4 regions of the Streptomyces sp. NPDC056347 genome follow, and region 4 is predicted to be linked to each of the others. Evidence: riboswitches for the same ligand, from Rfam matches in the RefSeq annotation. Region 4 holds a riboswitch; each other region holds the start of a gene.
What was found. A riboswitch is a leader RNA that binds a small molecule or an ion and turns the genes downstream of it on or off. The one in region 4 is predicted to bind cobalamin.
Positions count from the first base shown of each region.

Region 1: linked by a shared signal. The riboswitch ahead of ACFCV8_RS32125 (ribonucleoside-diphosphate reductase subunit alpha) and the one ahead of ACFCV8_RS07025 (cobalamin biosynthesis protein) in region 4 are both predicted to bind cobalamin.
Region 2: linked by a shared signal. The riboswitch ahead of ACFCV8_RS08470 (FecCD family ABC transporter permease) and the one ahead of ACFCV8_RS07025 (cobalamin biosynthesis protein) in region 4 are both predicted to bind cobalamin.
Region 3: linked by a shared signal. The riboswitch ahead of metE (5-methyltetrahydropteroyltriglutamate--homocysteine S-methyltransferase) and the one ahead of ACFCV8_RS07025 (cobalamin biosynthesis protein) in region 4 are both predicted to bind cobalamin.

Region 1 is NZ_JBHJQP010000211.1:104-7,704, forward strand. It holds gene ACFCV8_RS32110 (GlxA family transcriptional regulator) at 1-899, opposite strand, end outside; gene ACFCV8_RS32115 (hypothetical protein) at 981-1,154, shown strand; gene ACFCV8_RS32120 (ribonucleotide-diphosphate reductase subunit beta) at 1,250-2,269, opposite strand; gene ACFCV8_RS32125 (ribonucleoside-diphosphate reductase subunit alpha) at 2,269-4,680, opposite strand; cobalamin riboswitch at 4,821-4,965, opposite strand; gene mctP (monocarboxylate uptake permease MctP) at 5,114-6,751, opposite strand; gene ACFCV8_RS32135 (DUF3311 domain-containing protein) at 6,748-7,002, opposite strand; gene ACFCV8_RS32140 (GntR family transcriptional regulator) at 7,308-7,601, opposite strand, start outside.
Region 2 is NZ_JBHJQP010000023.1:1,543-9,143, forward strand. It holds gene cynR (transcriptional regulator CynR) at 1-754, shown strand, start outside; gene ACFCV8_RS08465 (GntR family transcriptional regulator) at 751-1,395, shown strand; cobalamin riboswitch at 1,563-1,684, shown strand; gene ACFCV8_RS08470 (FecCD family ABC transporter permease) at 1,786-2,895, shown strand; gene ACFCV8_RS08475 (ABC transporter ATP-binding protein) at 2,895-3,680, shown strand; gene ACFCV8_RS08480 (ABC transporter substrate-binding protein) at 3,696-4,712, shown strand; gene cbiE (precorrin-6y C5,15-methyltransferase (decarboxylating) subunit CbiE) at 4,705-5,964, shown strand; gene cobM (precorrin-4 C(11)-methyltransferase) at 5,961-6,710, shown strand; gene ACFCV8_RS08495 (HEAT repeat domain-containing protein) at 6,790-7,473, shown strand; gene ACFCV8_RS08500 (HEAT repeat domain-containing protein) at 7,467-7,601, shown strand, end outside.
Region 3 is NZ_JBHJQP010000105.1:10,368-17,968, reverse strand. It holds gene ACFCV8_RS23180 (DUF4157 domain-containing protein) at 1-164, opposite strand, end outside; gene metE (5-methyltetrahydropteroyltriglutamate--homocysteine S-methyltransferase) at 415-2,745, opposite strand; cobalamin riboswitch at 2,929-3,081, opposite strand; gene ACFCV8_RS23170 (DUF397 domain-containing protein) at 3,228-3,431, opposite strand; gene ACFCV8_RS23165 (helix-turn-helix domain-containing protein) at 3,431-4,255, opposite strand; gene ACFCV8_RS23160 (ATP-binding protein) at 4,456-4,932, shown strand; gene glyS (glycine--tRNA ligase subunit beta) at 5,046-7,601, shown strand, end outside.
Region 4 is NZ_JBHJQP010000018.1:22,397-29,997, forward strand. It holds gene ACFCV8_RS07015 (putative cobaltochelatase) at 1-843, opposite strand, end outside; gene ACFCV8_RS07020 (cobyric acid synthase) at 840-2,402, opposite strand; gene ACFCV8_RS07025 (cobalamin biosynthesis protein) at 2,399-3,442, opposite strand; cobalamin riboswitch at 3,581-3,711, opposite strand; gene ACFCV8_RS07030 (hypothetical protein) at 3,862-4,092, opposite strand; gene ACFCV8_RS07035 (anion permease) at 4,125-5,420, opposite strand; gene ACFCV8_RS07040 (class II aldolase/adducin family protein) at 5,648-6,307, shown strand; gene ACFCV8_RS07045 (alpha/beta hydrolase) at 6,374-7,501, shown strand.

The DNA of each region.
Region 1 (7,601 bases), on a different contig from region 4:
ACGAACTGGTGGCGCAGGGCCGCGGCCGTCCCGAAACCGGCGCGCCTCGCGATGGTGTCCACCGTCTCGTCGGACGTCTCCAGCAGGTGCTGGGCCAGCAGGACCCGCTGGCGCAGCAGCCAGCGGTACGGCGTGGTGCCGGTCTCCTGGTGGAAGCGGCGGGCGAAGGTGCGCGGCGACATGTGGGCCTGCGCGGCCAGCTGCTCGACGGTCATCTCCCGGTCGAGGTGGCGCTCCATCCAGACGAGCGTCTCGCCGACGGTGTCGCAGGAGGTGCGGGGCAGCGGACGTTCGATGTACTGGGCCTGGCCGCCGTCCCGGTGCGGCGGCACCACCATGCGGCGGGCGAGCGCGTTGGCGGTGTCCGGGCCGTAGGCCTGCCGGATCAGATGCAGACAGGCGTCGATCCCGGCCGACGTGCCCGCCGAGGTGATGATCGGGCCCTCGTCCACGTACAGCACGTCGGGCTCGACGACGGCCCGGGGGTAGCGGCGGGCCAGCTCCTGCGTGTGGCGCCAGTGGGTGGTGCAGCGGCGCCCGTCCAGCAGTCCGGCCGCGCCGAGGACGTACGCGCCGGAGCAGACGCTCAGCACGCGGGCGCCCCGGTCCACCGCCCGTCGCAGGGCGTCGAGGACCTCCTCGGGGTACTCCCGGTCCACGTAGTGGCCGCCCGCGGGGACCGCGATGAGGTCGGCCTCCTCCAGGCGGTCGAGGCCGTGCGGGGTGCTGAGGGTGAAACCGGCGTGGGTGTGCAGCACCGGGCCCTCGGCGGAGACCACCGCGAAGTCGTGGGCCGGCAGCCCCTCCTCGCTGCGGTCGAGCCCGAAGACCTCGCACAGCACCCCCAGCTCGAAGGGGTGGACCTCGTCGAGGAGCAGAACGGCGACATTCTTCAGCATGACACCAGTGTGGCAGTAATTCGAGGTTCCATGACAGTCCTGCCACTGCCGCGATCCGTCGCCGCGGACGAGAGTGAAGCCATGAACGCGATCCAGAACGTCCTCGGCATATCCCTTCTCGTCCTCCTCTTCCTGGCGCCCACCCTGGCCGGGCTCGCCCGGGAACGCCGCATCGACCGCGAGCTCCGCGCCGCCGGGACGGAGCCCGCACCCGTCCCGAGGCGCCCGTACATCAGAAGCTGGGCCCGCGTCTGATGCCGTGTCCGGGGCCCGCACCCCCCGGGGGACACGTACGGCAAGGGGCCGGCCCCGCCGCCACGCGGCAGGACCGGCCCCGAACCCGTACCGGCCTAGAAGTCGTCGTCGAAGGCGACCGAGCCCTCCACGGCCACCTGGTACGCGGACGGGCGGCGCTCGAAGAAGTTCGTCAGCTCCTGCACGCCCTGGAGCTCCATGAACGAGAACGGGTTCTCCGAGCCGTAGACCGGCGGGAAGCCCAGCCGGGTCAGGCGCTGGTCGGCGACGCACTCCAGGTACTGCCGCATCGACTCGGTGTTCATGCCCGGCAGCCCGTCACCGCACAGGTCGCGGCCGAACTGCAGCTCCGCCGCCACGGCCTCCTTCAGCATGTCGGTGACCTGCTGCCGGAGCTCGTCGTCGAAGAGGTCGGGCTCCTCCTTGCGGACGGTGTCCACCACCTCGAACGCGAAGTTCATGTGCATCGTCTCGTCCCGGAACACCCAGTTGGTGCCGGTGGCCAGACCGTGCAGCAGACCCCGCGAGCGGAACCAGTAGACGTACGCGAACGCGCCGTAGAAGAACAGCCCCTCGATGCACGCCGCGAAGCAGATCAGGTTGAGCAGGAAGCGGCGGCGGTCGGCCTTCGTCTCCAGCCGGTCGATCTTCTCTACCGAGTCCATCCACTTGAAGCAGAACCGCGCCTTCTCACGGATCGACGGGATCTCCTCGACCGCGTCGAACGCCGCCGCCCGGTCGTCCGGGTCGGGCAGGTACGTGTCCAGCAGTGTCAGATAGAACTGGACGTGCACGGCCTCCTCGAAGAGCTGCCGCGACAGGTAGAGCCGCGCCTCGGGGGAGTTGATGTGCTTGTACAGCGTCAGCACGAGGTTGTTGGAGACGATCGAGTCACCCGTCGCGAAGAACGCGACCAGCCGGCCGATCATGTGCTGCTCGCCGGGGGACAGCTTGGCGAGGTCGGCGACGTCGGAGTGGAGGTCGACCTCCTCCACCGTCCAGGTGTTCTTGATCGCGTCCCGGTAGCGCTCGTAGAAGTCCGGGTAGCGCATCGGGCGCAGGGTCAGCTCGAAGCCCGGGTCCAGCAGGTTCTTCTCGGAGTTGGTGGAGCTCATTACTGGCAGGCCTCGCAGGACTCGGGGTTTTCGAGGGAGCAGGCGATCGCGTCCGCGTCGGGTGCCGACGCCTGCTGCACGGGAACGGGGGCGGTGGCCGCGGCCTGTCCGGACGCCGCGCGGGCGATCCGGGTCGCCGGGCGCGAACGCAGGTAGTACGTCGTCTTCAGCCCCTGCTTCCAGGCGTACGCGTACATCGAGGAGAGCTTGCCGATCGTCGGCGTCTCCAGGAACAGGTTCAGCGACTGGCTCTGGTCCAGGAACGGCGTACGGGCCGCCGCCATGTCGATCAGGCCGCGCTGCGGGATCTCCCACGCCGTGCGGTACAGCGCCCGTACGTTCTCGGGAATCCAGGCGAAGCCCTGCACCGAGCCGCTCGCCTCGCGCAGCGCCTCACGGGTCCGCGCGTCCCACACGCCGAGCTGCTTCAGCTCCTCCACCAGGTAGGCGTTGACCTGGAGGAACTCGCCGCTGAGCGTCTCGCGCTTGAACAGGTTGGAGACCTGCGGCTCGATGCACTCGTACACGCCGGCGATCGAGGCGATCGTCGCGGTCGGCGCGATGGCCAGCAGCAGCGAGTTGCGCATCCCGGACTTCGCGACCCGGGCGCGCAGCGCCTCCCAGCGCTCCGGCCAGTTCAGCTCGGTGGCGTAGTGGTCGGGGTGCAGCACCCCGCGCGCCGCGCGCGTGCGCTCCCAGGCGGGCAGCGGGCCGGAGCGTTCCGCGAGCGCGCAGGACGCCTCGTAGGCGGCGAGCATGATCCGCTCGGAGATCTTCGTGGACAGGGCCCGCGCCCCGGGGGAGTCGAAGGGCAGCCGCAGCTGGAAGAAGACGTCCTGGAGCCCCATGGCGCCCAGGCCCACCGGGCGCCACTGGGCGTTGGAGCGGCCCGCCTGCTCGGTCGGGTAGAAGTTGATGTCGACGACCCGGTCCAGGAAGGTCACCGCGGTACGGACGGTGGCGTCCAGCCGCTCCCAGTCGATGTCGCCGTCGGCGACGAACGCGCCGAGGTTGACCGAGCCCAGGTTGCAGACGGCGGTCTCGCCGTCGTCGGTGACCTCCAGGATCTCGGTGCACAGGTTGGAGGAGTGGACGACGCTGCCCGGCTCGGCGGTCTGGTTCGCGGTCCGGTTGGAGGCGTCCTTGAAGGTCATCCAGCCCTGGCCGGTCTGGGCGAGGGTGCGCATCATCCGGCCGTACAGCTCGCGGGCCGGGAGCGTCCTGCGGGCCAGCCCGGCGGCCTCCGCGGCCCGGTACGCGGCGTCGAACTCGTCGCCCCACAGGTCGACCAGCCCGGGCACGTCGACCGGCGAGAACAGCGACCACTCGGCGTCCGCCTCGACCCGGCGCATGAACTCGTCCGGGATCCAGTGCGCCAGGTTCAGGTTGTGCGTGCGCCGCTGGTCCTCGCCGGTGTTGTCGCGCAGCTCCAGGAACTCCTCGATGTCCGCGTGCCAGGTCTCCAGGTAGACGGCGGCGGCGCCCTTGCGGCGGCCCCCCTGGTTGACCGCGGCGACCGAGGCGTCCAGCGTCTTCAGGAACGGCACGATGCCGTTGGAGTGCCCGTTGGTGCCGCGGATCAGCGAGCCGCGGGAGCGGATGCGGGAGTACGAGAGGCCGATGCCGCCCGCGTGCTTCGAGAGCCGGGCCACCTGGTGGTAGCGGTCGTAGATCGAGTCCAGCTCGTCCAGCGGCGAGTCCAGCAGGTAGCAGGAGGACATCTGCGGGTGCCGGGTGCCGGAGTTGAAGAGGGTGGGGGAGGAGGGCAGGTAGTCGAGCCGGCTCATCAGCCCGTACAGCGCCGCCACCTCGTCCAGGGCGCGCTGCGACTCGTCCTCGGCGAGCCCGCAGGCCACCCGGAGCATGAAGTGCTGGGGGGTCTCGACGACCTGGCGGGTGTGCGGGTGGCGCAGCAGGTAGCGGCTGTGCAGGGTCCGCAGCCCGAAGTAGCCGAAGCGGTCGTCGGCGCCGTCCGCGAGCGAACGCTCCACCAGCGCGTCCAGGGCGGCCGCGTGCCGGGCGACGAAGGCGGCGGTGCGGTCCGCGATCAGGCCCTCGCGGTGCCCCACGGCGACCGAGGCGGAGAAGGAGTCCGCGCCCTGGCCCGCCGCCTCGTCCGCGACGGCGAGGGTCAGCAGCCTGGCCGCCAGCCGGGAGTACGCGGGGTCCTCGGAGATCAGGCCCGCGGCCGCCTCGGTGGCCAGCGAACGCAGCTCGGCCCCGTCCGCCCGCGCGCTGCGGCCGCGCAGGGCGGCGGCGGCGACCCGGCCGGGGTCGGTGTCGGGCAGATCGGCGGTGAGGGCGGTCAGGGTCCGCAGCAGCGCCGCTCCGGGACCGTCCTGTGCGGCTGCCTCGGACTCGGCGGCCACGGGCGCGGCGACTGAAGCCGGATCGGCTGGCGCGATGGTCACGTGATGCTCTCCCACGCTCGGCTCGGGGCCGTCGGGGGAACGGGGGCAGCCCGCGAAGGCGCACCCGGGCCGGGTCGGAACTCCGCGCGGCGTCCACCGGCCCAACCACGAGGCCCGGACGTCTGGGCATCCGGATCGGTCGAGCCGGATGCGCTGTCGGCAGGTCGTCGGACTGACTCGGGGTGCACAAAAGCGCACCGGATACACCGTTGCGGGACAGTTCCGGATTCGCACCGGATTCCCCTGCGGCGACAGCGAGGACGAGCATACATGTGGGGGCCGTCCGATGGGACAGCCCCCAGATGTTGTGTCGGCCGACCGAGTCGCGAGCCGTTCCCGGACAGGCCGGCGGCCCGCCCCCGCCCCTCGGGAAGGGGCGGGAACGGGCCGTCCGGGGCCCGGAGAGGGGCCGTACGGGGCCTGGCGGGGGCGGTCAGTGACCGCCGCTCGGCGCGCCCGCGGTGGCGGGCGGGAGCTCCGCCTCGACGCCCGGGTCGCCCGCGTCGGCCGTGTAGTCGGCCGGCGAGGTCTCGTCCGTGCCGGCGGGTGCGTTCACGGCGTTCAGGACGAAGGTGAGCACCACCGTCACCACCACGTTCAGCACGAACGCGGTGAGGCCGATGTAGCCGATCTCCCCGATGCCGGGGATCTCCGCCGACGAACCGCCGAAGTGCTTCTGGGTCGGCGAGGCGACCCCGTACGCGGCGACGGTCCCGTACACCATGCCGACCGCCCAGCCCGCGAGCAGCGCCCAGCGGTGGAACCAGCGGGTGAACAGTCCGCCGACCAGGGCGGGCATCGTCTGGAGGATCCAGATCCCGCCGAGCAGCTGGAAGTTGATCGCGACGGTCTTGTCCATGGTGAGGACGAAGGCCAGCGCGCCGACCTTGACCAGCAGCGACACCAGCTTGGAGACCTTGGTCTCCTGCTCCGGGGTGGCGTCCGGCTTCAGGAAGTCCTTGTAGATGTTGCGGGTGAAGAGGTTGGCCGCCGCGATCGACATGATCGCGGCGGGCACCAGGGCGCCGATGCCGATGGCGGCGAACGCCACCCCCGCGAACCAGTCCGGGAACATGTTCTCGAACAGCTGCGGGATGGCCAGCTGGCCGTTGTCCACCTTGATCCCGGCGGCGATCGCCATGAAGCCGAGCAGCGCCAGCAGGCCGAGCATCAGCGAGTACAGCGGCAGGATCGTGGTGTTGCGCCGGATCACGTTGCGGCTGCGGCTGGAGAGCGTCGCCGTGATGGAGTGGGGGTACATGAACAGCGCCAGCGCCGAGCCCAGGGCCAGCGTCGCGTAGCCCCACTGGCCGGCCTCGCCCGGTGCGAGCGCGCCGCGCGGTTTGCCGGTGGCCGGACTGGTCTGCGAGAACGCCTCGCCCGCCTTGGCGAAGATGTCGTCGAAGCCGCCCAGTTTGATCGGGATGTAGATGATCGCCACCGCGATGACCAGGTAGATCAGCCCGTCCTTGACGAACGCGATCAGCGCGGGCGCACGCAGCCCGGAGGAGTAGGTGTACGCGGCGAGCACCGCGAACGCGAGCAGCAGCGGCAGGTCCTTGATGAACCAGTGCGTGTTCTCGCCGCCGCCGACGCCCATCACGTCCAGCACCGCCTGGATGCCGACGAGCTGGAGCGCGATGTACGGCATGGTGGCGAGGATGCCGGTGACGGCGACCGCCAGCGACAGCCCCTTCGAGCCGAAGCGCCCGCGGACGAAGTCCGAGGTGGTGACGTAGCCGTGCTTGTGCGAGACCGACCACAGCCGGGGCAGGAAGGTGAAGATCAGCGGGTACACCAGGATCGTGTACGGCACGGCGAAGAAGCCCGCCGCGCCCGCCGCGTAGATCGCCGCCGGCACGGCGACGAAGGTGTACGCCGTGTACAGGTCGCCGCCGAGCAGGAACCAGGTGACCCAGGTGCCGAACGACCGGCCGCCCAGGCCCCATTCGTCGAGGCTGGCCTCGTTCTCGGCCCTGCGCCAGCGGGCCGCCAGGAAGCCCATGACCGTGACGGCCACGAAGAAGAAGATGAAGACGCCGAGCGCGACGCCGTTCACACCGTCCTTCATGCCTGCTCACCCCCCTTGCGGGCGCGCTGGTCGCGCTGCCACAGCTTGTACGCGATCATCGTGAGCGCGGTGGAGATCAGCACCCAGAGCATCTGGTACCAGTAGAAGAACGGGATACCGATGAAGGTGGGGTCCACCTTCGCGTACGAACCCACCCAGAGCATCGCCACGAACGGCGCGACGAGACAGAGGGCGATGACCACTCTGACCGGTGTGACGATGGGTGGTTTTTCCTCTGGTTCCACTGACATGCGGCGACTCCGTCCCCTCGCTGATCACCCTTGTAATGCGCAGGAAATCTAGGGGAGGTTCCGGTCACCGTCACCCCCTGTCCGCATTGCGGTCCGGCAACGGTCCGACCGGTTGGTACGTATATGCGGAATCGCGTCATACGAGCGGGCGTTGGCCCGGACCAATGCACCCGGAAGGCCCCTGCGGAGTGGTGCGTTCCACAGGGGCCCGAGGGGTGATGACAGGGACAGGAGTGGCCGGAAAACGACCTTGAGGCGTACTCGGTCCCGTCCCGGCGCGGATCGGCGGCGGGGTGGCCCGCGGGTCAGTCGGTGGGCCGCTTGAGCCGCGCCACGAACTTGTACCGGTCACCGCGGTAGACCGAGCGCACCCACTCCACCGGCTCGCCCCGCCCGTCCACCGAGTGCCGGGAGAGCATCAGCATCGGCAGGCCCACGTCGGTGCCGAGCAGGTCGGCCTCGCGCGGGGTGGCCAGGGAGGTCTCGATGGTCTCCTCCGCCTCGGCCAGCCGTACGTCGTAGACCTCGGCCAGCGCGGTGTACAGAGAGGTGTACTTCACCAGCGAGCGGCGGAGCGCCGGGAAGCGCTTGGCCGAAAG
Region 2 (7,601 bases), on a different contig from region 4:
GCGGGAACTGGCGGCCGCCGACCGCGCCGTCCTCGATGTCGCGGACCTCTCCCGGGGGCATCTGAGGCTGGCCCTGACCCCCACCTTCACCGCGTATCTCGTCGGCCCCCTCGTCCGGGCGCTGCACACCCACCACCCGGGCATCACGCTCGACCTCCGGGAGATGACACAGGACCGCATGGAGGCGAGCCTGCTGGCCGACGAGCTAGACCTCGGCATCGCCTTCGCGGGAACCCACCTCCCCGGCATCGCCGCGACCGACCTGTTCACCGAGCCGCTGGGCCTGGTCGTCGGCGCGCACCGTGCCGGGACCCGGGGCGAGCGCCCGCTGCCGGTGCGGGAACTGGCCGATCAGCAACTCGCCCTGCTCAGCGCGGACTTCATCACCCGAAGCCATATCGACGAGTACTTCGTCCGGCACCGGATCGACCCCCCGATCGCCGTGGAGGCCAACACCATCCAGGCCCTCACCGAGATCGTCCGGCGCACCGCCCCGCTGGCCACCGTGCTGCCCCTGGCGGTCACCGACGACGACCCGCACCTCGGCACCATCCCCGTCGACCCCCCGCTGCCCACCCGGGTGGCGACCCTGCTGCGCCGGGGGAGCGGTTACGAGAGCGCCGCCGCGCACGCCTTCACCGCCCTCGTCCACGACCTCGTCCGCACCCGCGGCTACACCCCGCCCGACCCGCGGCGTACCGCTGAACGGTCTGCCGAGAGCGGGCGCCGGGTGATGAGAGAATCGAGCACATGACAGGGTCTGGGGACTTCGAGCCCGAGTCGGAACGGGTCACGCGCCAGCTGCGTGACGAGATCATCGACGGTGTGCGCGAGCCGGGCAGCAAACTCGTCGAACGCGAACTCGCCGCGGAGCTCGGGGTGAGCAGACTGCCCGTCCGCGAGGCCCTGAAGTCGCTGGTCACCGAAGGCCTGGTCACCCCCAGGCCCCGCACCTGGGCCGTTGTGCGGGAATTCACCGCGGCGGACGTGGAGGACCTCGACGAGGTGCGCGCGGCCCTGGAGTCCCTGACCTTCCGGCTGGCCGCCCAGCGGCGCACCCGCGCCGGGCTCGAGAAGCTCCGCTCCGATCTGGACGCCGAGCTGGCGGCGGCCGTCAAGGGCGACGCCGTGGGGGCCCGCCGGGCCGCCGCCGACTTCCACGAGACGGTCACGGCACTCGCCGACAACGAGCTCCTGAACGAACTCCAGGCCACCCTGCGCAGCAGGATGCGCTGGCTGCTGGGACAGCACGACGACCTGGAGGGCGTCGCGCGCGAGCACGAGGGCCTGTACACGGCGATCGCCGAGCGGGACGTCGCGGGCGTGGCGGAGCTGGCGAGCCGCCACCTGATCTCGGGCCGCGACGCGGCCGCCGCGCGGCGCGCGCACCCCTGAGGGAGCGGTCGACCGCCCGACGGCCGGGCGGTCTTCGGACCGGCGCGGTGGCACTCGCCGCCGTGGCCGGGCTGTCGGCCCCGTACCGCACCGGGCCTGGCGCACCGCCCGCGAGGACACCGCCCCGGCCGGCCGCGGACGGGGTGGAAACGCCCGGGAGCGCTCGCGTTAAGCTGCATCTGCCCCGCGGGGGAAGTCCGGTCGAATTCCGGCGCTGACCCGCAACGGTAGGCGGTGCCCGAACAGGGCCCCGCGAGCCCGATTACCCGCGGCGGTGAAGGCTCCTGTCAATTCGCCGTGGACTGCGATGGGTGCTGCACGGGGCGCACCGCGTCCGGGCCGCTCCGTTGATGACGTAGATGCACGGCCCGAGGCGAAAGCGAACCGCCCGTGGCCACCCCCCTCGACCGCCGACCCGCCACGCCCTCCCGCACGGCCCGTGCCGGAACCGGGCCCGCACCGCCCCGCCGCATGTCGCCGAAACTCCTCGTGCCCCTCCTCGGCGCGGCGCTGCTGGTCTCGCTGGTCTGCGGCGCGGGCATCGGGGCGTCCGGGCTCTCCTGGGGCGAAGTGCTGGGCCATCTGTGGGCCGGGCTGACCGGCGGCCGGATATCCGCCGACCAGGTGGCGGCGTACACCATCGTCTGGGAACTGCGTTTCCCGCGCGCCGCGCTGGCCGCCGTCGTCGGTGCCGGGCTCGCCGCCGTCGGCATCGCAGTGCAGGCCATGGTCCGCAACGCCCTCGCCGACCCGTTCGTCCTCGGCATCTCCTCGGGCGCGGCCGTCGGCGCCAACGCCGTACTCATCTTCGGTGCCTTCGGCGCCCTGGGCATCTGGGCGCTGTCCGCGGCCTCGTTCCTCGCCGCGCTCCTCGCCATGCTGCTCGTCTACGCGGTCGCCCGCACCGCCCGCGGCCTCACCCCGCTGCGGCTCGTCCTCACGGGCACCGCGATGTACTACGGCTTCTCGGCCGTCACCACCTTCATGGTGTTCGCCGCCGAACACGGCGAGGCCGCCCGCTCCGCGATGATGTGGATGCTCGGCAGCCTCGGCGGCGCCAGCTGGGCCTCGGTGCCGATCGCGGCCGGAGCCGTGCTCTGCGGCATCGCCCACCTCACCTGGTCCGCCCGCCGGCTGAACGCCCTGGCCATGGGCGACGAGACGGCCGCCGCCCTCGGTGTCGACGCCGGGCGGCTGCGCAAGGAGCTCTTCGTGGTCTGCGCGGCCGTCACCGGAGCGGTGGTCGCGGTCAGCGGGGCGATCGGCTTCGTCGGGCTGATGGTGCCGCACGCCGTACGGATGCTGGTCGGCGCCGACCACCGCCGCCTCCTCGCCGTCGCCCCGCTGGTCGGCGCCGTCCTGATGATCTGGGTGGACATCCTCTCCCGGGTGGTCCTCGCCCCCGCCGAACTGCCGGTCGGCGTACTGACCGCGGCCATCGGTGTGCCGTGCTTCGTACTCCTGATGCGCCGCCGCACCTACACCTTCGGAGGCGCCTGATGCGGATCGACATCGAAGACCTGACCGTCGAGGTCGCCGGTGCCCGCCTGGTGGCCGACGCCACGCTCGGCGCGGGCGAAGGACAGCTCGTCGGCCTGGTCGGGCCCAACGGCAGCGGCAAGTCCACCCTGCTGCGCTGCGTCTACCGGGCGCTGCGCCCCACCGCCGGGACCGTGCGGCTGGACGGGGAGGACCTGTACGCCATGAGCCCGCGCGAAAGCGCCCGCCGACTGGCCGCGCTCCCCCAGGAGGCCGTCTCCGAGTTCGACTTCACCGTGGCCGAGGTCGTGGCCATGGGCCGCACCCCGCACCAGTCGTCGATGGGCCGGGCCACCGGGGCGGACCGCGCGGCCTGCGCACGGGCCCTGGTCGGCGTCGGCGCCGACCACCTCGCCGACCGCGGCTTCCTCACCCTGTCCGGCGGCGAGAAGCAACGGGTGCTGATCGCCCGCGCGCTGGCCCAGCAGCCCCGGCTCCTGGTCCTCGACGAACCGACCAACCATCTCGACATCGCCCAGCAGCTGGACGTGCTGGCGCTGGTGCGCGACAGCGGGCCCACCGTCCTCACCGCCCTGCACGACCTCAACCTCGCGGCACTCCACTGCGACCTGCTCCACGTCATCGCCGGCGGCCGGATCGTCGCGTCCGGCGCCCCGCACGACGTGCTCACCCCCGAGCTGCTCGCCGAGGTCTTCGGCGTGCGCGCCCACCGCGTCCCGCATCCGGAGACCGGTGCCGTACAGCTGCTCTTCGACCGCCTCGGCCCCGCCCGAACCGAATCCTGAGGACGCGCCACCACCATGCCCCGCCCCGTACGCCCCGCCGCGTTCGCCCTCGCCGCCGCCCTGGTCCTCACCGGGTGCGGCGCCCAGCTCCCCACGTCCCCGGAGGCGGGGAGCACGGCGCCGGACCACTATCCGGTGACCGTCGAGAACTGCGGCGAGAAGAAGACCTACGACAAGGCCCCGCAGCGCGTCGTCACCAACGACGTCGGCATCACCGAGATCATGTTCGCGCTCGGACTGGAGGATCACATGGCCGGCTACGTGATGCCCGACGACAAGGGCGACCTCACCTCCGTGCCCTGGAAGGACGGGTACAAGAAGGCCGACTGGCTCTCGAAGAAGACCATCAACAAGGAACTCGTCCTCGACGCCCGCGCCGACCTCGTCTTCGCGGGATGGAACTACGGATTCAGCGAGGAAGGCGGATTCACCCCCGCCGAACTGAGCCGGGTCGGCATCGACTCGTACCTGCTCAGCGAGTCCTGCCGCAACGGCCGGGGCAACGCGCGCGGGGTGATGGCCCCCCTCGACGCGCTCTACACCGACCTGCGGAACCTGGGCAGGATCTTCGACGTGGAGGACCGCGCCGAAGCCCTCGTCACCGGCTTCCGCGACCGGGTCGCCAAGGCGCGGGACAAGGCCCCCAAGGGCACCGACCGCCCCCGGGTCTTCCTCTACGACGACGGGCGGGACAAGCCGCTGACCTCCGGCGCCTTCGCCGGACCGCACGACATCATCACCAAGGCCGGCGGCGACCACGTCATGAAGGACCTCGAGGACACCTGGGTGACGGTCGGCTGGGAGACCGTCGTCGCCCGCGACCCCGAGGTCATCGTGATCAACGACTACGGCGACCGGAGCGCGGAGCAGAAGGAGAAGTTCCTGAAGTCCTACCCGCCGCTGGCGAACGTCTCCGCGGTCAAGAACGACCGCATCTTCGCCCTCGACTACGTGGACCTGGTGGAGAGCCCCCGCAACCCGGCCGCCGTCGACTCCCTCGCCACCTACCTGAAGGGCGTGTCCCATGGCTGACCGACCGGCCCCGGTGACCGTCGTCGGGATCGGCGCCGACGGCTGGGCGGGACTGACCGACGCCGCCCGCGCCGAACTCACCGGCGCCCAGGTCCTCATCGGCGCCGAGCGCCAGCTGGACCTGCTCCCGCCGTCCTGCCACGGCCGGCGCGTCACCTGGCCCTCGCCGCTGCGGCCCGCCGTCCCCGGACTGCTCGCCGCGCACACCGGGAGCAGCGTCGCCGTCCTGGCCAGCGGCGACCCCATGTTCTACGGGATCGGCCGGGCCCTGACCGAGGTGCTCGGCGCCGACCGGCTGCGCGTCCTGCCCCACCCCTCGTCCGTCTCCTACGCCTGCGCCCGGATCGGCTGGCCGGCCGAGGACACCGAGACCGTCACCCTGGTCGGCCGCCCCACCGCCCGGCTGGCCGCCGCGCTGCACGACGGCCGCCGCGTCCTGGTCCTCAGCGCCGACGCCGGCACCCCCGCCGAAGTCGCCGCACTCCTGCGCGAACAGGGCTTCGGCCCCAGCCGGATCCGGGTGCTGGAACAGCTCGGCGGGCCCGGCGAGGACTGCCTGGAGGGCACCGCCGACCACTGGCCCCACCCTCCGCGCGACCCGCTGAACATCGTCGCCGTCGACTGCCGCCGCGCCCCCGGGGCCCTGCGCCTGGGCGCCGTGCCGGGGCTGCCCGACGACGCGTACGCACACGACGGCCAGCTCACCAAGCGGCACGTGCGGGCCGCGACGCTCGGCGTGCTCGCCCCCGCCCCCGGCGAACTCCTCTGGGACATCGGCGGCGGCTCCGGGTCGATCGCGATCGAATGGATGCGGACCCACCCGTCCTGCCGCGCGATCACCGTGGAACGCGACCCGGAACGGGCCGCGCGCATCACCCGCAACGCCGCCCGCCTCGGCGTGCCGGCCCTCCGCGTGGTCACCGGCGCCGCACCCGGCGCGCTGAACGAACTGCCCGTACCCGACGCCGTGTTCATCGGCGGCGGGCTCACCGCGCCCGGCCTGCTCGACACCTGCTGGGACGCGCTGCCGCCCGGCGGACGCCTCGTCGCCAACACCGTCACGCTGGAGTCCGAGGCCCTGCTCGCCGAGGCACACCGCCGCCACGGCGGCGAACTCGCCCGGCTCGCCGTCGCCCACGCCGTGCCGGTCGGCGGCTTCACCGGCTGGCGCCAGGCCATGCCGGTCACCCAGTGGTCCGTACACAAACCCCCGACCGGCCCCGCACCCCACTCAGGAGACACCCACAGATGACCGTCTACTTCATCGGCGCGGGCCCCGGAGCCGCCGACCTGATCACCGTGCGCGGCGCCCGTACCCTCGCCGCCTGCACGGTCTGCCTGTACGCGGGCAGCCTGGTGCCCCGCGAACTGCTCGCCGAATGCCCGCCGGGCGCCCGCCTGGTCGACACCGCGCAGCTCGACATCGACCGGATCACCGGCGAACTGCTCGCCGCCCACGAGGCCGGTCACGACGTGGCCCGGCTGCACTCGGGCGACCCCGCGGTCTTCAGCGCGGTCAACGAACAGATGCGCAGGCTCGACGAGGCCGGGGTGCCCTACGAAGTGGTGCCCGGCGTACCCGCGTTCGCCGCCGCCGCCGCGGCGCTCAAACGGGAGCTGACCGTACCGACCGTCGGCCAGACCGTCATCCTCACCCGGATCGCCCACCGGGCGACCGCCATGCCGCCGGGCGAGGACCTGGACACCCTGGGCCGCAGCGGCGCCCTGATCGTGCTGCACCTCGCCGCCCGCTACGTGGACCGCGTCGTCGGGGAACTCCTGCCGCACTACGGCGCCGACTGCCCGGCCGCCGTCGTGGCCCTGGCCTCCCGCCCGGACGAGATCATCCTGCGCGGCACCCTCGACGACATCGCCGGCCAGGTGAAGGCCGCGGGCGTGATCCGCACCGCCGTCATCATGGTCGGCCGCACCCTGGGCGCCGAGCAGTTCCACGACAGCCACCTCTACTCGCCCGCCCGAGACCGCCACAGCTGCTGACCGCACCCCGCCCGGAGCGCACCGGCTTGACCTTGACACCGTGACAAGCGGTTCACTTCGCTGCGAGGAGGTGGCATCGATGACCCGTTCCACCGAGGAAACGCACACGCGGCGAGCGCTCCGGGCGCTGGAGCACACCGACCCGTCGGTCCGGCTCCGGGCGGCGATGACGGCCGGCTCCGCCCCGGCCCCGGACTTTGTCGGCACCCTCGTCGAGCGGTGCGCGGCCGAACCCGACTTCTCCGTACGCGAGATGCTGACCTGGGCGCTCACCCGGCACGACCCGTCGGTGACGGTCCCGCTGCTGGTCGGCGAGGTCCGCTCGGAGCGGACGCGGGCACGCGGCCAGGCCCTGCACACCCTGTCCAAGATCGGGGACCGGCGGGCCTGGCCGGTGATCACACCGCAGCTGCTGGCCGACCCCGACGACGAGGTGGCACGCAGCGCCTGGCGGGCGGCCGTCGTGCTGGTGCCCGGGGGCGCGGAGCACGGGCTGGCCGTAGGGCTGGCGGCACAGCTCGGGCGCGGCGGGCACGAGACGCAACTGAGCCTCAGCCGGGCGCTGATCGCGCTCGGGGAGGTGACGCCGCCGCTCCTGGACGCCGCCGCGAACGGCCCCGACCCCCGGGTACGGGCCCACGCGATCGCCACCCAGCGGCTGCGGCGCGACCCGGGCGCCGGATTCGAGTCCGCGATCGAGGCGGCCAAGCGCATCGTGGCCCTCGGCGGGGACCCGGCGGGAGGAGCGGCGGAGCGGTGCTGATCGGTGATGTCGCACGGCGGTCCGGGGTCAGCACCCGCATGCTCCGGCACTACGAGTCGCTCGGTCTGGTCCGGCCGGACGGCCGCAACGAATCCGGCTACCGGGAGTACTCCGACGAGAACATCCGG
Region 3 (7,601 bases), on a different contig from region 4:
GGGTGGCCGGCCGCTCGGAGCATCTGGACGACGGCGGCGTTGCCCGAGGTGCTCTGGAGGGCGAGGGGGCCGGCAAGTAATTCAGCGTCCGGGACGGAGGCCCTGGTGGTCGTGCGGGCGGGCTTCTTGTACTCGGCGGTGTGAGCCTGCTTGTTGGCGTGCATCGGGTCCTTTCGCGGGCTGCTCGCGGTGCGGGGGGAGCGTGGCCGGCAAGGGATGGTCGGTGCGGGCTCCACAGGGTAGTGCACGAGGAGTTCGGGCAGGCGTGAACGCTTCCCCCCGCGACAGCGGGTTCGGTACGCCGGTCCGGGCTGCGGCCCGGCGGCGTAACGGGTTCTTGGTGCGCGGACGGGGAGCTTGGGGGGAGGGCGCCGGGCCGGGAGCGCCGAGGCACTCCTGGCCCGGCGGGCGACGCTACGAGCCGGACCCGGTCGTGGTCAGTTCTTCGCGTACGGTGCGGGCGGCGGCTACCAGGTTCTCCAGGGACGCCTTCGTCTCGGGCCAGCCGCGGGTCTTCAGGCCGCAGTCGGGGTTGACCCAGAGGCGTTCGGGCGGGATGGCGCCGAGCCCGGCGCGCAGCAGTTCGGCGGCCTCCTCGGTGCTCGGGACGCGGGGCGAGTGGATGTCGTACACCCCGGGACCGGCCTCGCGCGGGTAGCCGTGGGCGGCCAGTTCGCGGGCGACCTGCATGTGTGAGCGGGCTGCCTCCAGGCTGATGACGTCGGCGTCGAGGTCGTCGATGGCCTGCACGATGTCACCGAACTCGGCGTAGCACATGTGCGTGTGGATCTGGGTGTCCGGCCGCACCCCGCTGGTACTGAGCCGGAACGCCTCCGTCGCCCAGGCGAGGTAGCCGGGCCGGTCGGCGGCGCGCAGCGGCAGCGTCTCGCGCAGCGCGGGTTCGTCGACCTGGATGACGGACGTCCCGTTCGCCTCCAGCTCCACCACCTCGTCGCGCAGGGCGAGCGCCACCTGCCGGGCCGTCTCGCCGAGCGGCTGGTCGTCGCGGACGAACGACCAGGCCAGCATGGTGACCGGCCCGGTCAGCATGCCCTTGACCGGGCGGTCCGAGAGCGACTGCGCGTACGAGGTCCAGCGCACCGTCAGCGGCTCCGGCCGCGAGATGTCCCCGGCCAGGATGGGCGGACGCACGTACCGGGTGCCGTACGACTGGACCCAGCCGTGCTGGGTCGCCAGGTATCCCGTGAGCCGCTCGGCGAAGTACTGCACCATGTCGTTGCGTTCGGGCTCGCCGTGCACCAGGACGTCCAGGCCGGTCTTCTCCTGGAAGGAGATGACCTCCCGGATCTCGTTCCTGATCCGTTCCTCGTACCCCGCCTCGTCGATGCGTCCGGCGCGCAGGTCGGCGCGGGCCGTGCGCACTTCGGTGGTCTGCGGGAACGAGCCGATGGTGGTGGTCGGCAACAGCGGGAGCCGCAGGTGCGCGCGCTGGGCGGCGGCCCGCTCGGCGTACGGCTGGGAGCGGCGGGTTTCCGCCTCGGTGACGGCGGCGGCGCGGGCCCGTACCGCCGGGTCGCGGGTCAGGGACGAACCGGCCCGGGACGACAGCGCCGCCCGGTTCGCGGCGAGTTCGGCGGCGATGGTGTCCGTGCCCCGGGTGATCGCCCGGGCGAGGGCGGCGATCTCGGCGGTTTTCTGCCGGGCGAAGGCGAGCCAGCGGGTGATCTGGGGATCGAGGTCCCGCTCGGCGGTGACGGTCAGCGGGACGTGCAGCAGCGAGCAGGAGGCGGCCACGTCGACCCGGTCGGCGAGGCCGAGCAGGATGCCGAGGATGGAGAGGGACTTCTCCAGGTCGTTGGCCCAGATGTTGCGGCCGTTGACGAGACCGGCCACCAGCCGCTTGCCGGGCAGTCCTCCGACGGCGGCCAGGGCGTCCAGATTGGCGGCCGCCGCCTCGGTGAAGTCGAGGGCGATCCCGTCGACAGGGGCCTTCGCGAGTACCGGAAGCGCCTCGCCGAGCCGGTCGAAGTAGGTGGCGACCAGCAGCTTCGGACGGTCGGTGAGGGCGCCCAGGCCGCGGTAGGCGCGGGCCGCCGCGTTCAGCTCGGCGGGGGTACGGTCCTGGACCAGGGCGGGTTCGTCGAGCTGCACCCACTCGGCGCCCGCCGCACGCAGATCGGCGAGCACTTCGGCGTACACGGGCAGCAGCCGGTCCAGCAGCGTGAGCGGGTCGAAGTCGCCGCCCACACCGGGGGCGGGCTTGGCGAGGAGGAGATAGGTGACCGGGCCGACCAGGACGGGCCGGGGCGTCAGCCCGAGGGCCAGCGCCTCCCGGAACTCGGCGACCTGCTTTCGCGAGTCGGCTGCGAACATCGTCTCAGGCCCCAACTCGGGCACCAGATAGTGGTAGTTGGTGTCGAACCACTTGGTCATCTCCAGCGGTGCCACGTCCTGGGTACCCCGCGCCATCGCGAAGTAGCCGTCCAGGGCGTCGGAGGCGACGGCCACGCGGTGCCGGTCGGGAACCACGCCGACCATGACGCTGGTGTCCAGTACGTGGTCGTAGTACGAGAAGTCGCCGGTGGGCACTTCGTGGATGCCGGCCTCGGCCAGCTCCCGCCAGTTGGCGCGTCGCAGGTCGGCGGCGGTGGTGCGGAGCGCGTCGGCGGTGACGCGGCCCTTCCAGTAGCCCTCGATCGCCTTCTTCAGCTCGCGGTTCTGTCCCTGGCGCGGGTAGCCGTACACGGTCGCCCGTGCTGCCGCGGCTGCGGTCCTGCCGGTCACGGAGATCTCCTTCGAGAGATGTATCCCTGGGATCCCGAGGACCCGTACGACACGAAGGAGTGGCACATCCCGCAGTGCGGCCTCGCGCCACAGGGCACGGCCGTCCGCCGGATATGTACGCCGACCCGCCCACGAGGTCACCGGGATGTCCGCGCACGCGTCGTATCGCGCGCGGGCAGTGGCAGGTCTTCGGACTCGCGGGCACACCCGCCGAAAGGCGGACACCTACTGGCCGTCGCTTCCCAGGACCCTGTTCCGGGCCCCAGTGCGTATGACGGCGGTCGTTCCCACTCACCGCTGCGGGGCAGTCCCGGATTCCCACCGGGTTCCCTCTTACGACTCCCCGTCTGGCGGACGGGGCGAACCAGCTGCACGGCCCACCCTACGGGCCCGCCCGCACCGACCGCCACAACACAACGACGACGCCCCGCACCCGGCGGAGGCCGGACACGGGGCGTCGGCGCGCTCGTCGTACGTGTACGTCAGTGGTCGGCCGCGTAGGACACGAAGGCGTTCCACTGCCGGGGTCCGAAGGCGAGCTGAGGACCGTGGGTCTGCTTGGAGTCGCGTACGTGGACGGTCTCGGGGACGACGGCGACCTCCACGCAGTCCGGGCCGTCATTCGTGCTGTAGCTGCTCTTGAACCACTTCAGCACGGAACTGTTCACCGTCGAAGGGTTGGTCATTACGTCTCTCCCAGCACTTTCTCGATGAAGGCCAGCGACTCACGGGGAGTGAGAGCCTGGGCCCGGATGATGCCATAGCGGATCTCGAAGAGCTGGATCTCCTTGGGGTGCGAGAACAGCCGACTGACGAGATGAGCCTCGCTGTGTCCCACGGTCTCCCCGCTTTCGAGCCGCAGCAGTTTGAACGCCCCGGCAAGTCCAGTGTGGTCCTCGCGGTTCGTGGGCATCACCTGGAACTCCACGTCCCGGCGGGCGCCGATTTCCAGCAGGTGTTCGAGCTGCTTCCGCATCACCATTCTGCCCCCGAGCGGACGTTGCAGCGTCACTTCTTCCTGGACGAATGTGAAGACCCGGGAGGGCTGTTGATGGAAGATCTCCTGGCGGGCCATCCTCGCCGCCACGAGTCGTTCGATCTCCTCCTCGCCGTAGGACGGGCGCCGCATCCCGTACAGCGCCCGTGCGTAGTCCGGTGTTTGGAGCAGTCCGTTGACGACGGAGTTGTCGTAGGCGCAGATCTCGACCGCCTGGTTCTCCAGCTTCGCCAGGTCCCGTACCTTCTTCGGGAACCGGGCCTCCTCCGCGTCCTTGCGCAGGCAGGCGATCATGCCGCCCGCCCCGAGCACCTCGTCCGCCTTCTCCAGGAATGCCGCGCTCGGTGCGCGCCGTCCCCGTTCGACCGAGGAGACCTGCTCCTCGCTGTAGCCGATTGCGGCGCCCAGCTCGGCCTGGGTCATGTCCAGCCGGTCGCGCCAGAGTTTGATGGTCCGGCCGATCATCCGCAGGACGGTCGTCGACTCCTCGTCGTCGCCGTCGTACGGCTCCATGCCGTCACCCATCTGTCCCGAATACCCCGTCAGGCTCACGCTCGCGCACCTCCACGTCCGATCCGTGCATGCTCAACTCCTCGGCGGATGACCGGGTAACGCCACGCGGCCCGGACGGACCCGGACCGGACCCGGACAGTCACGCCACGTACCGGTGTCGTTACTGACCATCGTGGAGTCGTGTGGCCACGCTGAGTGACATGAATCGCGAAACTGCCCCCTCCGCCGCGCCCCTTCCCGGCCCGGCGCAACCTCCCGTCCCGGCCCGGCACTTCGACATCCTGCTCTCGGCCACCCCGCGCGGCGCCCGGCTGGCCCGGCGGCTCGCGGCCGAGGAGATCCACCGCTGGGGCTGGCCGCACGGCAGCGAGGCGAACCGGACGGCGACGCTCCTGGTGGCCGAGCTCGCCACCAACGCGGTGCGGCACGGCAGGGCGCCGGGCCGGGACTTCCGGCTGCGGCTCACCCTGCGGGGTGGAGATCCGGAGCTGCTCGTCGAGGTCACGGACGCGAGCCCCGAGCGCCGACCGCCCGTCCCCGGCGCGATTGCGCCGCCGTCCGCCGACCGTGACGGGGGACGGGGCCTGCTGCTGGTCGAGGCATTGTCGAGGCGCTGGGGGGCCACCGGCGGCGACCCGTACACCAAGACCGTGTGGTGCGAGGTCGCGCTGGCCTGACCACGCATTCGGCGATCAGGGGGTGCCTTCCCGCTCGGTAGACTCGCCGGACCCAGGGTCTCCTGTGCTCCGGCTGGGAGGTGCTCCGAAGTCCGCGCCGCGTCCGTGAAGGAATGATCTCAGTGTTGACGATGCAAGAAGCTCTCCAGGTGCTGAACAAGTACTGGACCGATCACGGGTGTCTGAACGTTCAGCCCATGAACACTGAGGTCGGCGCGGGCACGCTCAACCCCTCCACGTTCCTGCGCGTCCAGGGTCCGGAGCCCTGGCGCGTGGCGTACGTGGAGCCGAGCGTGCGGCCCGACGACTCGCGGTACGGCGAGAACCCCAACCGCCTCCAGACGCACACCCAGTACCAGGTCATCCTGAAGCCGGAGCCCGGCAACGCCCAGGAGCTCTTCCTCGGCAGCCTCCGCGCCCTCGGCATCGACACCGACGCGCACGACATCCGCTTCGTCGAGGACAACTGGGCCTCCCCGGCGCTCGGCGCCTGGGGCCTGGGCTGGGAGGTGTGGCTGGACGGGCTGGAGATCACCCAGTTCACCTACTTCCAGCAGGCGGGCGGCATCACCCTGGACCCGGTGTCCGTGGAGATCACCTACGGCATCGAGCGCATCCTGATGGCGCTCCAGGGCGTCAACCACTTCAAGGACCTCCAGTACGGGCCCGGCGTCACCTACGGCGAGGCCTTCGGCCAGGCCGAGTACGAGATGAGCCGCTACTACCTCGACGAGGCCGACCTGGACACCCAGCGGACCCTCTTCGAGGCGTACGCGGGCGAGGCGCGCCGCCTGCTCGACGCACGTCTGCCGGTGCCCGCGTACTCGTACGTGCTGAAGTGCTCGCACACCTTCAACGTGCTCGACGCGCGGGGTGCCATCTCCACCACGGAGCGGGCGCGTTCCTTCGCCCGGATGCGCGGGCTCGCCCACGAGGTGGCCGCGCTGTGGGTCGCCCGCCGTGAGGAGCTGGGCTTCCCGCTGGGCACCGTCCCGGGGACCGCCGCCGCGCTGAAGGCCTCCGCCGCCGCGAACCAGGACGCCGCCGCGGACTCTGCCGCCCCGCAGGAGCAGCGGCAGCCGGAGCGGCGCCAGGAGCCGGAGCAGGCCCCCGCGGAGGCGGAACCAGCCGCCCCTGCCGAGTCCGCCGCCCCGGCTGAGCACGTTGCCCCGGCTGAGCACGTTGCCCCGGCTGAGCACGTTGCCCCGGACGAGCACGTTGCCCCGGTCGGGTCGGCTGTCGCCGTCGAGCCCGCCGCCCCGGCCGAGGAGCCCGGCGCGCCCGTCGAAGCGGGTCCGGCCACGCTGGTGATGGAGATCGGCGTCGAGGAGATGCCCCCGGCCGAGGTCACCCGGACCTCGCGCGCGGTGCGCGAGGCGCTGACGGAGAAGCTGGCCGCCACCCGGCTCGGCCACGGCGCCATCCGCGTCCTCGCGAGCCCGCGCCGCGTCGTGGCCGTAGTCGACGGGGTGGAGCCCCGCGAGACGGACTACGAGCAGACCGTGCGCGGCCCGAAGGTCTCCGCGGCCTTCGACGCCGAGGGCAACCCCACCAAGGCGGCCCTGGGCTTCGCCCGGAGCAACGGCGCCGACCCGGCCGAGCTGGGCACGGTCACCTTCGGCAACAACGAGCACGTCGCGCTCACCCGCCAGGTCGTCGGCCGTCCGGCCCAGGAGGTGCTGTCCGCCCTCCTCCCGGAGATCGTGACCGGGCTGCGCGCCGAGAAGAACATGCGGTGGAACGTCCCGAAGCTCGCGTTCACCCGCCCGATCCGGTGGATCATGGCGCTCCTCGGCGACCGGGTCGTCCCGTTCTCCGTGTCCACGCTGGAGTCGGGCCGCACGACGCAGGTGCACCGCGACGCGGCCCGGCCGGTGGTCGAGGTGCCGACGGCCGACGGATACCTCTCCTTCCTGGAGCGGCACGACATCCTCGCCGACGCCGACGAGCGCCGGCGGCTCGTGGTGGACGGGGCGGTCCGGCTCGCCGCCGAGGTCGGCGGCTACATCGACACGGAGCGGCACACCGGACTCATCGACGAGATCACCAACCTCGTCGAGGCGCCGACCCCGATCCTCGGCGGCTTCGACGCCAAGTACCTCTCGCTGCCCGCCGACATCCTCGTCACCGTCATGCGCAAGCACCAGCGCTACCTGCCGGTGGTGGACGCGCGCGGCGAGATGATGCCGTACTTCGTCGCCGTCGCCAACGGCCGCTGCGACCACGACGTGGTCCGGCACGGCAACGAGGCCGTGCTCCGCGCCCGGTACGAGGACGCCTCCTTCTTCTGGAAGGCGGACCTGGAGACCCCGCTGGCCGACATGAAGGAGAAGATCCGCCTCCTCACCTTCGAGGAGCGGCTCGGCTCCATGGCGGACCGCGCCGACCGCATCTCGGCCATCGCGCTCCGGCTGGGCGAGGGCATCGGGATCTCCGGCCCCGACCGCGAGACCCTGGAGCGCGCCGCCGCCCTCACCAAGTTCGACCTCGGCTCCCAGATGGTCACCGAACTGTCCAGCCTCGCGGGCGTCATGGCCCGCGAGTACGCCTACCGGGCGGGGGAGGGCGAGGCGGTGGCCCAGGCGCTCTTCGAGAACGAGCTGCCCCGCTCCGCCGGCGACCTGCTGCCCGGCACGCTGCCGGGTGCCCTGCTGGCACTGGCGGACCGC
Region 4 (7,601 bases):
CGCCATCACGATGTCCGCCCGCATCCCGTCGACCTCGAACGCCGCGCAGGTCGCCGCGATCTGCCGCAGCGGCGTGTCGCCGAGGACCACCTCGGGCAGCAGCGCCCGCGCGGCGACGATCCGCGCCCGCAGCGCCTCCTCCTCACCGGCCCAGCCGGCCGCGAAGCCCGCCGGGTCGTCGTCGAACGCCAGCCGCCGCCGCACCACCTCGACCCGCTGGTCGGTCTCCCGGGACGCGGCGACCTCCACGGTCAGCCCGAACCGGTCGAGCAGCTGCGGGCGCAGCTCGCCCTCCTCCGGGTTCATCGTCCCGACGAGCAGGAAGCGCGCCGCGTGCCGGACGGAGACACCCTCCCGCTCCACGTACGACGCGCCCATGGCGGCCGCGTCCAGCAGCAGGTCCACCAAGTGGTCGTGGAGCAGGTTGACCTCGTCGACGTAGAGGATGCCGCGGTGCGCGTCGGCCAGCAGCCCCGGCTCGAACGCCTTCACGCCCTCCGCGAGCGCTCGTTCGATGTCGAGCGCCCCCACGAGCCGGTCCTCCGACGCGCCGACCGGCAGCTCCACCATCCGGGCGTCCCGCGGCACACCGGCCCCCGGCTCGTGCGGGCCGTCCGGACACGCCGGGTCGGCCGCCGCCGGATCGCAGGAGAAACGGCACCCGGACACCACGGCCACCGGCGGCAGCAGCGCCGACAGCGCGCGTACGGCGGTGCTCTTCGCGGTGCCCTTCTCGCCCCGCACCAGCACCCCGCCGATGCCCGGCGAGACGGAGTTGAGCAACAGGGCGAGCTGCAGGTCCTGCTGCCCGACGACGGCGGTGAACGGGAAATGCGTACTCACTGGGCGGTCCTTCCTGCGTCTTCTGCGGATGTACGGACACGGCGCCCGGCGCCGCCGGGCGCCCCGGGGGCGACGAACGGGAGCCCGGGCGGCGCGCCCGACTCGATGAGCCGGAGCAGCGCGTCGGTGTCGGCGTGTTCCTCTATCAGGTCGCCGAGGCGGTCGAGCTGCTCCTCGCGCAGCGCGCCGAAGGAGGTGTCGGGGGCGGGGACGAAACGCCGGCCCGCGGCCCGCGCGACCTCGGCCAGGAAGCGGCGGCGGAACGCGTCGCTCTCCAGCGAACCGTGCCAGTGGGTGCCCCACACGGCCCCCACCCGGCAGCCGTCCAGGAACGGCTCGCCGCCGAGCACGTCCGCCACCCCGTGGTGGATCTCGTACCCCTCCACGGGCGCGCCGAGCGCCTCGCCGACCGGCCGGGCCAGGGTCTTCTCCCGGTCGAAGCGGATGTGGACGGGGAGCAGTCCGAGGCCCTCGACCAGACCGGCCCGGGACTCCACCTCGTCCTCGATCCGCTCGCCCAGGAGCTGGAAGCCGCCGCAGATGCCGAGCACCGGCCGCCCCTCGGCCGCGCGGCGCGCCAGCGCGCCGGCGAGGCCGCGCTCCCGCAGCCAGGCCAGCGCCTTCACGGTGCCCCGGGTGCCCGGCACCACGACCAGGTCGGCGTCGGACAGCTCCTCGGCCCGGTCCACGAACCGGACGACCACCCCCGGTTCGGCGGCCAGCGCGTCCACGTCCGTGAAGTTCGACATCAAGGGCACCGCGCACACCGCGACCCGCAGCACGTCCTCCCCGTGCGGCGGCGCGACGAGCGACTCGCGCACCGCCCCGCGCAGCGAGACCCGCAGCCCGTCCTCCTCGTCGATGCCGAGCCCGTGGGCGAAGGGCAGCACCCCGTACGTCGGGCGCCCGGTCAGCCCGCGCAGCATGTCCAGACCGGGCTCCAGCAGCGACACGTCACCGCGGAACTTGTTCACCAGGTAGCCCGCGACCAGTGCCTGGTCCTCGGCGGCCAGCAGCGCCGTCGTACCGAAGAACGACGCGAAGACGCCGCCCCGGTCGATGTCGCCGACCACCACCACCGGGAAGTCCGCCGCCCGGGCGATGCCCATGTTCACGATGTCCGTGCGCCGCAGGTTGATCTCCGCCGGGCTGCCCGCCCCCTCGCAGATCACCGCGTCGTACGTGGCCCGCAGCTGCTCCAGGCAGTCCACGACCGTGCCGAACAGGGCCTCCTGGCGGCCGCCGTGGTAGCCGCGCGCGCTCATCTCGCCGACCGGCTTCCCCATCAGGACGACCTGGCTGGAGCGGTCGCCGCCGGGCTTCAGCAGGACCGGGTTCATCAGCGCGGTCGGCTCGACGCGGGCGGCCTGGGCCTGCATGGCCTGGGCACGCCCGATCTCGGCGCCCTCGCGGGTGACGAACGAGTTCAGCGACATGTTCTGCGCCTTGAAGGGCGCCACCTTCACGCCCCGGCGCACCAGCCAGCGGCAGATGCCCGCCGTGACGACGCTCTTGCCCGCGTCCGAGGTGGTTCCGGCGACCAGCAGTCCGCCGCTCATGAGCTCCTCCGTCCCGTGCCGCGCGGACCCGCCGCCGGGCGCACGCCGATCACCCGTGCACCGGTCCGCGGCACACCGCTCCGCCGCGCGCCGATCCGGCGTACGGCGAGGGCCGCGCCGAGCCGCCCCGCCACGCACACGCCGAGGGCCAGCGCGCCCACCCGCCGCGACAGCCGCACCGCGCGCTCGATGTCCGCGCCCTCCACGGCCCGGCCGCGCTCCCCGTTGAGCACCGGGCGGTGCTCCACCCGGCCGCCGTACGCGAGGGTCCCGCCCAGCCGCACGCCGAGCGCGCCCGCGAAGGCGGCCTCCACCGGGCCCGCGTTGGGGCTCGGGTGCTTGGCCGCATCGGCCCGCCAGGCGTGCAGCGCGCCCCCGGGGCGGCCCCCGGCGGCCACCGCGAGCAGGGCGGTGAGCCGGGCGCCGGGCCAGCCCGCGAGGTCGTCGAGGCGGGCCGAGGCCCAGCCGTAGCGGCGCAGGCGCGGCGACTTGTGGCCGACCATGGCGTCGAGGGTGTTGACGGCGCGGAATCCGGCCAGCCCGGGAACCCCGGCCAGCGCACCCCACACCAGGGCACCGACCACGGCGTCCGAGGTGTTCTCCGCCACGGACTCCACGACGGCGCGGGCGATCTGCGGCCCGTCCAGGGACTGCGGGTCGCGCCCGCACAGATGCGGCAGCCGCTCCCGGGCCAGGGCGAGGTCACCGGCCTCCAGGGCGCCGCCGATGGCCCGCGCCTCCCGGCCCAGGGACGTGCCGCCGACGACGGACCAGGTGGTGGCGGCGGTCAGCGCGACGGAGGCGGCGGGGCTGCGGCGTACCGCGCGGGCGGCCAGGGCGGCACCGCCGGCGGCGGCTCCGGCGCAGACCAGGGTGTGCAGGGCGCCCCAGCCGCGGTGGTCGTGCCACAGGCGGCGCTCGACGCCCGCCGCGGCCCGCCCGAAGGCGGCGACCGGGTGGCCCCTGCGGGGGTCACCGAGCAGCAGGTCGCCGATCAGCCCGGCGGCGGCGCCGTACGCGAAGATGCGGTCGGCTCGCACGGCTCAGCCGGCCGTCGCGCCGCGGAGGATTCTCGTACGGGAGGCCCTGGGGGCTGGGGTGGCGGGCGCATGGCGGCCGGGCATGGCGATATGTCCTCACTCAGGGTCCGCGCCCTGGTTCGACGTGACCGGCGACGAGAGTCTCCTGGCTCCCGGATCCGCGGGCCCCCGGCCTTCCAGCCCGCTCGCGCGCGCCGTGACGTCCGGTGTGGGGGACCGCTCCCCGGTGACAGTGGCGGGACCGCGCCGGATTCGCACCGGCTTCCTCTGCTGTCGCCGTGATTGGCTCCGGCAGTCCACCACGCCCCGTGAAGGCCCGTCAACCTGCCGTTGACCTGCGGTGGCGCAGTGTGCTGATACCCACATCGGGCCGGACACCCGGGGGTGTCCGGCCCGATGTGGGGCGTACGCGGGGCGGTTCAGGCGACGATCAGATAGATGCCGTACCCGACGGCCGCCGCGCACAGCGCGAAGCAGGCGTACGCACCGGCGCGGGCCAGCAGCAGCGAGCCGCCGGAGCCGCCCTGTGCCGCGGGCTCGGCCTGCTTGGAGAGGCCGACGATGCCCAGGGTGAAGAGGCCCACCAGAGCGACGGTGACCACGAGGGAGACGCCGAACACGGAACCGAGGGCTGCCCAGTCGATTTTCATGCTGAATCCTTAGACGGTCGGTGCGGGACCGGTCAGACGGTGGCGGGTCGCGCCGGGTCCTGGGGGGTGCCGGACGCGGCCGGGACGGCGGTCACGACGCTCGCGGCCGCGAGCGGAGCCGTGGCCTGGGCGACGGTGGGCGGCGGGCTGACGGCGGCGATGGCCGTGGTGACGACCCCGGCGGGCTCGGCGGGGACCCCGGCCACGGCCCCGGCGTCCGCCGGGGCGACGTCGCCGTGGCCGACCGGCTTGCGGCGGGAGAGCAGCCAGATGGAGCCGGAGCCCAGGACCAGCAGCGCCGCCACGACGACGACACCCCAGGTGCCCTGCTTGGTGAGCAGCTCCGCGCCCGCCCCGACCAGGCCGGCGGCCGGCAGGGTCAGACCCCAGGCGACGAACATCCGGGTGGCGGTGGACCAGCGGACCACCCCGCCCTGACGGCCCAGACCCGCACCCATCACGGCGCCGGAGCAGGACTGGGTGGTGGAGAGCGAGAAGCCGAGGTGCGAGGAGGCCAGGATGACCGTGGCCGCACTGGTCTGGGCGGCGAAGCCCTGCGGCGGCCTGAGGTCGGTGAGGCCGCTGCCCATGGTGCGGATGATGCGCCAGCCGCCCAGGTAGGTGCCGAGCGCGATGGCCATGCCGGCGGAGACGATCACCCAGACCGGGGGGTTGGCCCCGGGGTGCAGGACCCCGCCGGTGACCAGGGCCAGTGTGATGATGCCCATGGTCTTCTGCGCGTCGTTGGTGCCGTGGGCCAGGGAGACCAGTCCGGCCGAGGCGATCTGACCGGCCCGGTAGCCCTTGGCGGTGGCCTTCTCCTGGGCCTCGTTGCGGATCTTCCCGCCGATCCGGTACGTCAGCCGGGTGGCCAGCAGCGCGGCGAGACCGGCGACGATCGGGGCGGCGACCGCGGGGAGCAGCACCTTGGTGACGACGGTGCCGCCGTTGACGGACGACCAGCCCGCCGACATCACGGCCGCGCCGATCAGACCGCCGAACAGGGCGTGCGACGAGCTGGACGGCAGCCCGACCAGCCAGGTCAGCAGATTCCACAGAATGGCGCCGACGAGTGCCGCGAAGATCACTTCTGTGCGCAGCCCGTCCTCGTTGATGATCCCGCCGGAGATCGTCTTGGCGACCTCCACCGACAGGAACGCGCCGACGAGATTGAGAACGGCGGACATGGCCACCGCGGTCTTCGGTCTGAGTGCACCGGTCGAGATGGTGGTCGCCATCGCGTTCGCGGTGTCGTGGAAACCGTTCGTGAAATCGAACACTAGAGCTGTCACGATCACAATCGCGAGGAGCAGCGTGATGTGTTCCATTTACCCAGGCAATCGTTCGACGTCATTGGCATGTGGACCGTAGGCAACCTGGGTAAACGGAAGATGAACTGGGGAGGGCACTGTGGTGACTCCAACCGGAGTCACATCATTCCGTTTCCGTTCGGGGCCGTTCCCTCGGACGAGTGGAACGCCCAGGTCCGATCGGCCCCGTACCCATCACCTCCCCGGACTGACAGGATCGGTCCATGAGCGATCAGCTTCGGCGTATGAGCGATCAGCAATGTGACGAGATCGGGCGGGCCTGGGACGGCGTCGTCGCCACCGCGCGCCGGACGGCGGCCGAGGGGCTCGTCGTCGGAACCTCGGGGAACGTGTCGGCGCGGGTCGGCTCCACGATCCTGGTCACACCGAGCGGAGTGCCCTACGACCGGCTGGGCCCCGAGGACGCCGTGGGCGTCGATCCGGAGGGCAACCGCCTCTTCGGCACGATGGCCCCGACCAGCGAGCTCCCGCTCCACCTCGCCGTCTACCGGAACACCGACGCCGCCGCCGTCGTCCACACCCACGCGGTCCACGCCACGGCCGTCTCCACCCTGGTCACCGAGATCCCCCCGGTCCACTACGCCGCCGCCATGCTCGGCGGCCCCGTCCGCGTCGCCGCCTACGCCCGCTACGGCACCCCGGAACTGGCCGGGCACATGCTCACCGCCCTGCGGGACCGCACGGGCTGCCTGCTCCGCAACCACGGCACCGTCACCTACGGAGCCACCCTGGACCAGGCGTACGACCGGACCGCCCAGCTGGAATGGCTCTGCCGGCTCTGGCTCGCCGCGAGCTCCGTCCCCGGACGCTCCCCGAGCCTGCTCACCCCGGAGCAGCTCGACGAGGTGGGCGAGGCGCTCAAGGGGTACGGACAGCCGGGCTGACCCGACCGGCCCAGCGGACGGCCCCGTCCGCTGGCCGCGCGCCCCGCCCGCCACGACACTGGAGCCGTGCGCCCGGCAACGATCACGGCAGCAGCCGTCACCACGGTCCTCGGCGTCGGCGCGGCGGCGGTCGCGGCCGGCCGGTACGCCAGCGACGCCGCCCTCAGGGCCCCGGCCGGGCGGCCGCTCCCCGCCGACCGCAGACTCACCGTCCACGCCACGGCGGCCGGGCAGGTCACCCTCACCCGCTCCTTCACCGCCCTGCGCCCCGGTACGTACGGACTGGTCGGCGACGACGTCCACGCCGTGGTCGGCCCGGTGATCGAACACGCCCACCACGCCCCCGACACCGTCGTCCGCCGGCTGGAACGCGTGGACCGGGGCACCCTGGAGCCCGGCGCCAAGGTCCGCGTCACTCCGCAGCTCCACAGCGGCGACCCCTTCACCGCCCTCGGCCTAGGCCACAAGGAGGTCGAGATCCCCGGCGAACTCGGCGTCCTGCCCGCCTGGTTCGTACCCGGCCCCCGCGACACCTGGGTCATCACCGTGCACGGCCTCGGCACCACCCGGGAACACCCCATGAACCTCATGGGATTCCTGCACGAGCTGCGGCTGCCCGTGCTCGACCTCGCCTACCGCGGCGACGCCGGAGCCCCGCGCTCCCCGGACGGCCTCTCCCGTCTCGGCGAATCCGAGTGGCGCGACCTGGACGCCGCGATCCGCTTCGCCGTCCGGTACGGGGCCCGGAAGGTCGTCCTGCACGGCTGGTCCACCGGCGCCTCGATGGCACTGCACGCGGCCGTCGACTCCGCCCTGCGCGACCGGATCGGCGGGCTCGTCCTGGACTCCCCGGTGCTGGACTGGGCCGCCACCCTGCGCGCCCTGGCCGCCGCCCGCGGCGTCCCGGCCGTCCTGCTGCCGCTCGCCCTCCGCGCGGCCGAGGGCCAGACCGGACTGCACGGCGCCCGGCTCCTCGACGACACCCTCGCCCGGGCCCTGAACGCCCCGACCCTGATCTTCCACGGCCCCGACGACCAGCTCTCGCCCTGGCAGCCGACCCGCGACCTCGCCGACCGCCGCCCCGACCTGATCGCCCTGCACACCGTCCCGCAGGCACCGCACGCGGCGATGTGGAACGCCGACCCGGCCCGCTACGAGGAGACCCTGCGCCGCTTCCTGACTCCTCTGATGTGACCGGTGACATGACCCGGCCGATCCGCCCGGCGATACGACCGCCGGCCCGGGAGCGCGCCCGGTGACGTGACCCGGCGGGAGAGCTGATGTGACCCGATGG